One region of the Peribacillus sp. TE19612 genome, then DNA from elsewhere that is predicted to be linked to it. Evidence: predicted binding sites of a transcription regulator. Region 1 holds the regulator's gene; the other holds the start of a gene.

Region 1 (4,708 bases):
ATCAGGTACGATTACAGGTGTTGAAGCGCTTGTTCTGGGGTTTGCACTTTCGTTAGATGCGTTCGGGGCCGGAGTTGGAGCGGCTATGATCGGGATTTCACCGATCATCCTCGCAGGGTGCATCGCTGTTATGAGTTCGATTTTCATTTGGAGCGGAATCCAAAGCGGAAAATTGCTTTCGAATAATAAAGTTGTCCAGCATTTGACCTTTCTTCCAGGAGTATTATTGATTATCATTGGTTTATTCAAGTTATGATAAGGGTAAAAGGGGGAGCTTATGGGACAAATCATCGGAATCACCGGAGGCATTGCCAGTGGGAAAAGCACCGTCAGCCTCTATTTACAGGAACTCGGATTCACGATTGTCGATGCAGATCTGGCTTCCCGTGCTGTCGTTGAGCCAGGTGAAGAAGCCTATCACCAAGTTGTGAAGGCATTTGGAGAAGATATCTTATTGACGGATGGGAATATAGATCGCGTAAAGCTCGGGTCGATCATATTTAATGATCAAGAAAAGAGATTGCTGTTGAATGGCATCGTGCATCCTGCCGTCAGGAATTGGATGCGGGTGAAAACGGAAGCCGCACTAGCATCAGGAGAAGAAACGGTGTTCATGGATATTCCGCTCCTATTTGAAAGCAAGCTGACATTCATGGTGGATAAGACGCTTTTGATTTATGTGGATGAGCAAGTTCAATTGCAGCGATTAATGAACAGGAATGGTCTTTCGGAGACGGAGGCACTTGCCAGGATCAATTCGCAAATGCCCTTGGCCGATAAAAAGGCATTAGCGGATGCCGTCATCGATAATAATGGTGACATTAATGAAACGAAGCGGCAAGTGAAGGCCATACTTAGCGAATGGTATGTCATATAATCATGATAAAAAGAAGAAACCGGGCGGTTTCTTCTTTTTATGTTGAAAAAATAAGAACAATCCGCATTTTTATTAGCACAATTCCTCTGAATTATGTTATACTAATTACATGTGAAAGGTAATAAGTATAACACTAATATTTCTGGAGGGTCCGAACAATGAATTCAAGAATAGCGATTAACGGATTTGGGAGAATTGGAAGAATGGTTTTCCGAAAAGCCATATTAGATGAGAGTTTGGACATTGTTGCCATAAATGCAAGCTATCCAGCTGAAACTTTAGCACACTTACTAAAATATGATACGATACATGGTAAATTCGACGGTATCATTATAGCTGAAGATGATTCACTAGTAGTGAATGGCCGCCGAGTAAAACTAATAAATAACCGCGATCCAAAGCTATTGCCTTGGAAAGAGATGAACATAGATATTGTAATTGAAGCCACTGGCAAATTCAATGATCGTTCTAAAGCGGCTCTTCATTTAGACGCAGGAGCAAAAAGAGTTATATTATCAGCCCCGGGTAAAAATGAAGACGTTACCATTGTAATGGGAGTGAATCAGGAGGTGCTGGAAATTGACAAGCATTTCGTCATATCCAATGCATCTTGTACAACGAACTGCCTTGGACCAGTTGCAAAAGTGCTTGATGAAAAATTCGGCATAGACAACGGTTTAATGACAACGATACATTCTTATACAAATGATCAAAATAATATCGATAACCCGCACAAAGACTTGAGACGTGCCCGTGCCGCTGCGGAAAGCATGATTCCTACGACTACAGGAGCTGCAAAAGCCATCTCACTAGTGTTGCCGCAATTAAAAGGCAAGCTTCATGGAATGGCGATACGCGTACCGACACCAAACGTATCTTTAGTCGATCTTGTTGTGGATTTAAACCGTGATGTCACGATTGAAGAAGTGAACCAAGCCTTCATCGATGCTTCAGAAAATGAACTCAAAGGAATCATGGAATTCACGATGGAACCTTTAGTTTCCAGTGATTTCAAAACGAATCCACACTCTGCAATCATCGATGGATTGACGACGATGATGATCGGGGACAGGAAAGTGAAGGTCCTTGCTTGGTATGATAATGAGTGGGGTTACTCCAACCGTGTAGTGGACCTTGTAAAATTGGTTGGCTCCGAGTTGAAAAAAATGTCCGAAGTCGAATTATCAGTAAAATAAAATGAAAAACCCGAGCCTGCTAAAATTTTTTAGCGGGCTATTTTTCATGCAGTGATCCATGAATTCCCGCCTGCTTTATGCTGCTGAATAAACCGAAGACGGAATTTGGTCCACATTGGAACCTTCGCTATATCCCCATTACATATAAAGTTTATCTTTCCAAAAATTAAATTTGGAGTTGCAAAAAAAATTCAAACCATATATACTATGAATCGTGAACTTCTTCAAAACGGTTTGCATGATGGCTACTTAAAGGGTTAGGACCTCTTTGGACTAACTTTCCCCCGTGGTAGTTATCAGAACTTATTTTTAAATCATGGTAAGGGGGAAGCTTAATATGGAAACAGCTTACACTATGGAAACAATGGGTAGACATGTCATTTCTGAACTTTGGGGTTGTGACTTTGAAAAACTGAACAATATCGATTTAATTGAAAAGATTTTTGTTGACGCTGCTTTGAAATCAGGTGCAGAGGTACGAGAAGTTGCCTTTCACAAATTTGCTCCACAAGGAGTCAGCGGGGTTGTCATCATTTCTGAATCACACTTAACGATTCACAGTTTTCCAGAACACGGCTATGCGAGCATTGATGTCTATACATGCGGTAACTTGGATCCGAATATTGCGGCAGATTATATTGCAGAAGCTTTGAATGCGCAAACACGTGAAAACATAGAATTACCACGTGGATTAGGTCCTGTACAAATGAAAAAAGCCAATATAAGTGCCCTATAAAAAAATGTATACACAGAGATGCCATGGGTGCATCTCTTTTTTAATGCAATGAATCGGCAGTCTGCTTCACTTTATTGGAGAGGATTGCCTTGTAGCACAATGCCCTTGGCAACGGTGCTTCAACGGCAGAACAAAAAGTGCCTGCTGCCGGAAGTTACACTTTTTACTTGTACTGTCCGTTCCTTTTAATATAAGATTAAGATAGAGAAGTAATTCCTTGGGGAACATTTAGATAGGGGAGTCCTACATAAAATACGGAGCTGATAATGATGAAATGCCCATCATGTCAATATAACGGAACAAGAGTGCTCGATTCCAGGCCAGTCGATGAAAGTAAATCGATTCGACGACGCCGTGAATGTGAGGCATGTGGTTTTCGATTCACGACATTTGAAAAGGTGGAGGAAACACCGCTTATTGTAGTGAAAAAGGGCGGGACACGTGAAGAGTTCAGTCGTGATAAAATCCTGCGTGGCTTAATCAGGGCTTGCGAAAAACGTCCGGTTCCCTTGAAAGAACTAGAGCAAATTACCAGTTATGTAGAAAAAGAACTACGCAACCAGGGCATATCGGAAGTGAAAAGCGACAGTGTCGGCGAAATGGTAATGGACAAGCTGGCAGAAGTCGATGAGGTTGCCTATGTAAGGTTCGCATCCGTCTATCGACAATTTAAAGATATCAATGTCTTTATTGATGAACTGAAAGATTTAATAAATAAAGAAAGAAAGTAGAGCTGAAGATTCACTTTGGCTCTTTTTTCACTACATCTTTTGAAAGGTTTGAATGGAGATGTCAATGCATTGGCAAGAATTGCTCCCAGCTGATTCATATTTGGTCTCATCTGCGGGGCTGCTTCATGATTATGATCGGAAAATACTTACCCGACTATATCAACCTCTTATTGGACCTATCTGCATTAGCCTATATATGACGTTATGGAGTGAGTTGGAGGAAAACAGGCTATGGTCGGAAACCTCCTCGCATTATCAATTAATGAATACCATCGGCCTTAAGTTAGGTGATATTTACGAAGCACGCCTTTTACTTGAAGGAATCGGCCTGTTGAATGTATATAAGAAATCGAAAAATGAAACGAAGGAATTCATTTATGAGTTAAACCCGCCGCTTTCACCCCAGCAGTTTTTCACGGATGGAATGCTGAATATTTACTTATACAAAAAAATCGGTAAAGCTCAATTCAACCGGTTAAAGAGATTCTTTTGTGATGACCATATCTTAACCGATCAATATGAAGGTGTGACTAAATCTTTTGCGGAAGTATTCTCATCAGATCATTTGGACTCTTTATATGTAACGGATGAAGCGAAAAACGAATGGAAACCGGTGCCTGAACAGCAATACATCGATCGGGCGGAAGGCGTTGAGCCATCGGGGTTTGATGACTTATTCGATTTTGACCTTTTATTTGCCGGGATGAAATCCTCGATCGTGCCGAAAAAGGCTTTTACTCCGAAAATAAAAAGTACGATTGCCAAACTCGCTTTTTTATATGGCATTGATCCGCTGGAAATGCAAAAACTAGTAATGGATGCCGTTTCATTGGATGATGAGATTGATGAGGAATTGCTTAGAAAGGCGGCAAGGGACTGGTACCAGATCGAACGCCAGGCCGATATGCCTTCCCTTGTCAATCGGGTGCAGCCAATTCGTGAACGGACACAAAAAGAAGAACCGAAAACAAAGGAACAAGAGTTAATCCGTCATTTGGAGACGATTTCCCCGAGGGAGCGGCTAATGCAATTGTCTGGCGGTGCAGAGCCGTCAAGCGGTGATTTGAAAGTGGTTGAGGGCGTGATGATCAATCAAAAGCTGAATCCGGGTGTCGTCAATGTCTTGATTGAATATGTCATGCTCAAAACGGATATGAAGTTCACGAAG
Region 2 (4,708 bases), 380 kb from region 1:
GTAAGCTGTGGTCGCAATCGTTTCAAACACCTTGTCAACCAGGATATTTCCTTCTTCAGAGCCATATTCCGTTTCACAGTAGATCAACAGGTCATGCAGACCCATTACACCAAGTCCAACCCGTCGCTCGCCCAGTGCCTGTTTTTTGTTTTCATCCAAGAAATAAGGAGTTGCGTCAATGACATTGTCCTGCATGCGCACACCGACTTCAACTGTCTGCTTAAGTTTCTCGAAATTAACCGTTTTGCTTTCTTTATCAGCCATTTCAGCCAGATTGACAGCCGCAAGGTTACATACTGAATATGGGGCCAATGGCTGTTCTCCACAAGGGTTCGTGGCTACGACCTGTTGACCGTATGCTTTGGCATTCGTCATTTCATTAGCATTATCGATAAAGAAAATACCTGGTTCAGCAGAATATGTTGCACAAATGTTTATTAAGTTCCAAAGCTCTTTAGCCCGGATTTTACGGTAAACACGGACTTTATGGCCCATTTTCTCCCATTCGCGAACATCACCGACATTATGCCATTCTTCATTGTAAATGGCCATTTCTTCGGCATTATAGCTTTCAACATCAGGAAAACGCAATTCATATTCCGCATCTTGTTCAGCCGCTTCCATAAATTCCTTAGTCAGGCAAATAGAGATATTGGCTCCAGTCAGGAAATCCGAATTATGAACACTGTACGTTCCGCCTGTACGGATCTTTTCCTCTGCATCCCTAATGATTTTCTCGCTGAACCCGCCTTGGCCAGGAATCTCCTTATAATTGATGATCCCTTGATACATAGCCGTTTCCTGTTCCGTGTGCGGCGTGAATTTCAATTTATCCGTCGCATATTTCTTTATGGCTTCATCTTTAGTGTTTTCCACTAGGTAACGCAAGATCCTTGGATTTTGCATTTTGGAAATGATGAACTCTGCAATATCGGGATGCCAATCAGCAAGCATGATCATTTGCGCGCCTCGTCTGCTGCCGCCCTGTTCAACAAGATGCGTCAGTTTTGCAATATCGTCAAGCCATGACACTGAACCCGAGGATTTTCCATTTACCCCTTTTGCCAGAGTGTTTCTTGGACGCAGTGTCGATCCGTTCGTACCCACTCCGCCGCCGCGGCTCATGATTTCCATCACTTGTTTCCTGTGTTCTGAAATACCTTCACGTGAATCCGGTACGAATGGCATTACATAGCAGTTGAAATAAGTAACATCCGTATTGGAACCTGCACCGTATAATACTCGGCCTGCCGGGACGAAATTAAGGTTCTTTAATTCTTCATAGAATTTATTGAACCATTCCGTTCTTTTTTCTTCCGTGGTTTCCACTGATGCCAATCCCGTTGCATTACGTTTCGCAATTTGTTCATAGTATATTTCAAGCGGCTTTTCGATTATATCCAACGGACGGTTTACAATTCCCGTCTCGACTTCTTCCGGATTATCCAATACGCCACGGAATTCTTCATCCACCAATACCTTGGCTTTTTTGGTTTCCCAATCAATTTCAACGATGTAACCGAGACCCCTTGCCGGGAATTTCGGATCTTCCTTAATCGTCAACACGACGAAATCGCCTGCCGAGAGTGTGATTTTTTCAGTATCCTTAAAAGAATAGCGGTCAAGCATGACTAGACGGGACACTCCCTTATGCGCCATTTTCATATCAGCAGTTACAGGGTGAACCTGGGGAAATAAAGAAATATCCTTATTCAACCTTTCTAGATCAACCTTTAAAGCTTCTTTTATTACAACCGACATAATTCCCTCTCCTTTATATGTTTCATGATCCGTTCTTGCTGCCGCAAAAATCCTTATGTAGCCTTACATGTCCGTTTCGCTTAACAAGTACCCTAAATCTATCATAGCGAAACCCAAAAATCAACATATAGTGTCGCATTAAATATTTCAACTACTATATATTGTGTTTGTTTTGAATAACTTTTAATTTTGTCAAACGTTAAATCAATTAATATAGTTAGCAAAAGGGAGGAAAATGTCGATTTACAATAATTTTTCATCAGATTTCAATTAATTTGGACCTTGCTTTTTCCCCATCCCTTTTAGGGCTTATCCCTGCAAGGGATGTGTTATTCGGTCAAACAAATCTGAAAAAACTTTTTATTATCCACTCTAATTATGCTTCCTCTATCTCATGAAATTCCATTCATCGCTTTCATATTTGCTTTCTGCAATCGCCTTCACTTCCAGCAATTGCTTTTCGGTGAGGACATATGGCTCTAAATCGACCGAAAGTCCTTCGGCAAAACCTTTTTCGAAAGCTTCTTTCGCTTCAGGGATGGTTATCTTTCTCCCGGCAATGTCATTCATGGCCACAGCTTTGTTTTTTAAGTTTTTTTGCATTCTCTCTTTAACCCTGTCATTTGAGAATTTAAATACGCTAAAGAGCTTATCATCATCAAGCTCAAGCAAAATGGACCCGTGCTGAAGGATGACGCCTTTTTGCCTGGTTTGAGCGCTGCCAGCGACCTTCCTGCCCTCAACGACCAGTTCATACCAGCTAGGTGCATCAAAGCAGACGGAAGACCTGGGCGATTTTAAAGCCGCTTTTTCCTGTTCGCTTCGAGGCACGGCAAAATAAGCATCCAATCCAAGATTCCTGAACCCCATCAATATTCCTTCAGAAATGACACGATAAGCTTCAGTAACGGTGGTTGGCATTCCCGGATAGGATTCTGGAACGATTACACTATAAGTCAATTCATGTTCGTGCAGTACCGCTCGTCCTCCTGTCGGCCTGCGAACAAAACCAAGGCCCTGCCTTTTGACCTCTTCCAGATCAATCTCCGCTTCTGCCTTTTGAAAATAACCGATCGACAATGTCGCTGGATCCCAGCCGTAAAAGCGTATGATCGGCGGAATTTCCCCTTTGCTTTGCCAGTTTAACAGGGCTTCGTCCAGCGCCATATTAAAAGCCGGTGAACAATACCCCGAATCTATAAAACCCCATTTTTCTTTAGTCATCCTTACCCCTCGTTTCGATAGACGTTTTTCAATCCCCCACAAAAAACTCACATGTAGTAGTTTAACAGACTTTAACACTCTAAAAAAGAAAGTGCTATCAAGTCATGAAGAATTTGATGAAAATTCTTTTTGATTATTGGGTAAAGCAATTATATAATAAAGATTGTCTGTATTCGTTAAGGTAGAAGGGAGTTTTTATGTTTGGAAATATTATATACACTGCTCATCATCCTAGGAGTGGTTATTGCGTATTCACTTTTTAATTGGTACCGCCAGCGTAAAATCGTTAAAACACTAACACAGGACGAATTTATCGCCAACTACAGAAAAGTGCAGCTAATCGATGTGCGGGAACCGAATGATTTCGAAAATGGTCATATCTTAGGCGCAAGAAACATCCCTATGACTCAAATGAAAACCCGCTTGGTCGAAATTAGGCCGGACAAGCCTGTATATTTGTATGCTCAAAGCGAAATCATCAGCGGCAGAGCTGCAGCCATGCTATACAAAAAGGGCTACAGGGAACTTTTTCACTTAAAGGGCGGTTTCAAGATGTGGACCGGGAAAATCAAAGCAAAGAAATAAGACCCCATCTCGGCATGGGCTCTTTTTAATTCCATAGCTCAAGTAAAAGAAAGTCAACTGTTGGACTTTAATGGAATCTTACATAAACATGAAAAATCCCCGCCGGATGGCAGGGATTTTTTTCGTGTAAGCTACTAATCTAGGCTTGATAACGCAAAACGGGTTTTCTGGCAGCAAGAGTTTCATCAAGCCGCTTTATAACGGTTGTATGCGGAGCTTCCTGAACGATTTCCGGAGTTTCTTCCGCTTCCTTGGCAATCTGGATCATCGCATCGATGAACGCATCCAGCGTTTCTTTTGACTCGGTTTCAGTCGGTTCTATCATCATTCCTTCTTCGACGTTCAACGGGAAGTAAATGGTTGGAGGATGATACCCGAAATCCAGCAATCTTTTAGCTATGTCGAGAGTCCTTACCCCCAATTTCTTTTGCCGGCGTCCGCTTAATACGAATTCATGCTTACAATGACGATTATATGGTAAGTCAAAATAAGGTTCCAACTTACGCATCATATAATTGGCATTGATGACCGCGTTCTCTGTGACGGCTTTAAGGCCATCAGGACCCATTGAACGGATGTACGTATATGCCCTCACGTTTATTCCGAAATTACCATAATATGGTTTTACCCTGCCAATGGATTGCGGACGATCATAATCAAGGACGAATTGCTCACCTTGCTTGACTATAAGAGGTTTAGGCAAGTAAGGAATCAAGTCGGACTTCACACCTACAGGACCAGAACCCGGGCCGCCGCCTCCATGCGGGCCTGTGAATGTTTTATGGAGATTTAAATGAACCACATCAAAGCCCATGTCACCCGGTCGTGCTTTTGATAGGACTGCATTCAGATTGGCTCCATCATAATAAAGCTTCCCACCTGCGTCATGGACAAGTTGTGCCATTTCCAAAATATTTTCTTCAAACAATCCCAATGTATTGGGGTTCGTCAGCATCAAGGCCGCCGTATCAGGTCCGACAACACGTTTTAAATCTTCAAGGTCGACTAACCCATTTTCATCGGACTTAACTGTAATCGTTTCTAGTCCGGCAACAGTGGCAGAGGCAGGATTAGTACCATGGGCCGAATCAGGTACAATCACTTTCGTCCGTTCTGTATCTCCATTCGCTTCGTGAAA

What was found. Region 1 encodes NrdR, which represses ribonucleotide reductase genes. Its sites were predicted from a motif close to AACACNATATATNGTGTT; they were not measured.
Region 2: the regulator NrdR is predicted to act here: its motif matches at 1,912-1,929, upstream of ACZ9AO_RS05390 (vitamin B12-dependent ribonucleotide reductase).

The regions. Positions count from the first base shown of each region.
Region 1 covers NZ_JBWCCL010000002.1:44,956-49,663, forward strand. The annotation lists gene ytaF (sporulation membrane protein YtaF) at 1-256, shown strand, start outside; gene coaE (dephospho-CoA kinase) at 278-877, shown strand; gene ACZ9AO_RS03545 (glyceraldehyde-3-phosphate dehydrogenase) at 1,036-2,073, shown strand; gene speD (adenosylmethionine decarboxylase) at 2,429-2,809, shown strand; gene nrdR (transcriptional regulator NrdR) at 3,079-3,540, shown strand; gene ACZ9AO_RS03560 (replication initiation and membrane attachment family protein) at 3,605-4,708, shown strand, end outside.
Region 2 covers NZ_JBWCCL010000002.1:421,327-426,034, reverse strand. The annotation lists gene ACZ9AO_RS05390 (vitamin B12-dependent ribonucleotide reductase) at 1-1,761, opposite strand, end outside; gene ACZ9AO_RS05385 (lipoate--protein ligase family protein) at 2,149-2,985, opposite strand; gene ACZ9AO_RS05380 (rhodanese-like domain-containing protein) at 3,187-3,570, shown strand; gene gcvPB (aminomethyl-transferring glycine dehydrogenase subunit GcvPB) at 3,710-4,708, opposite strand, start outside.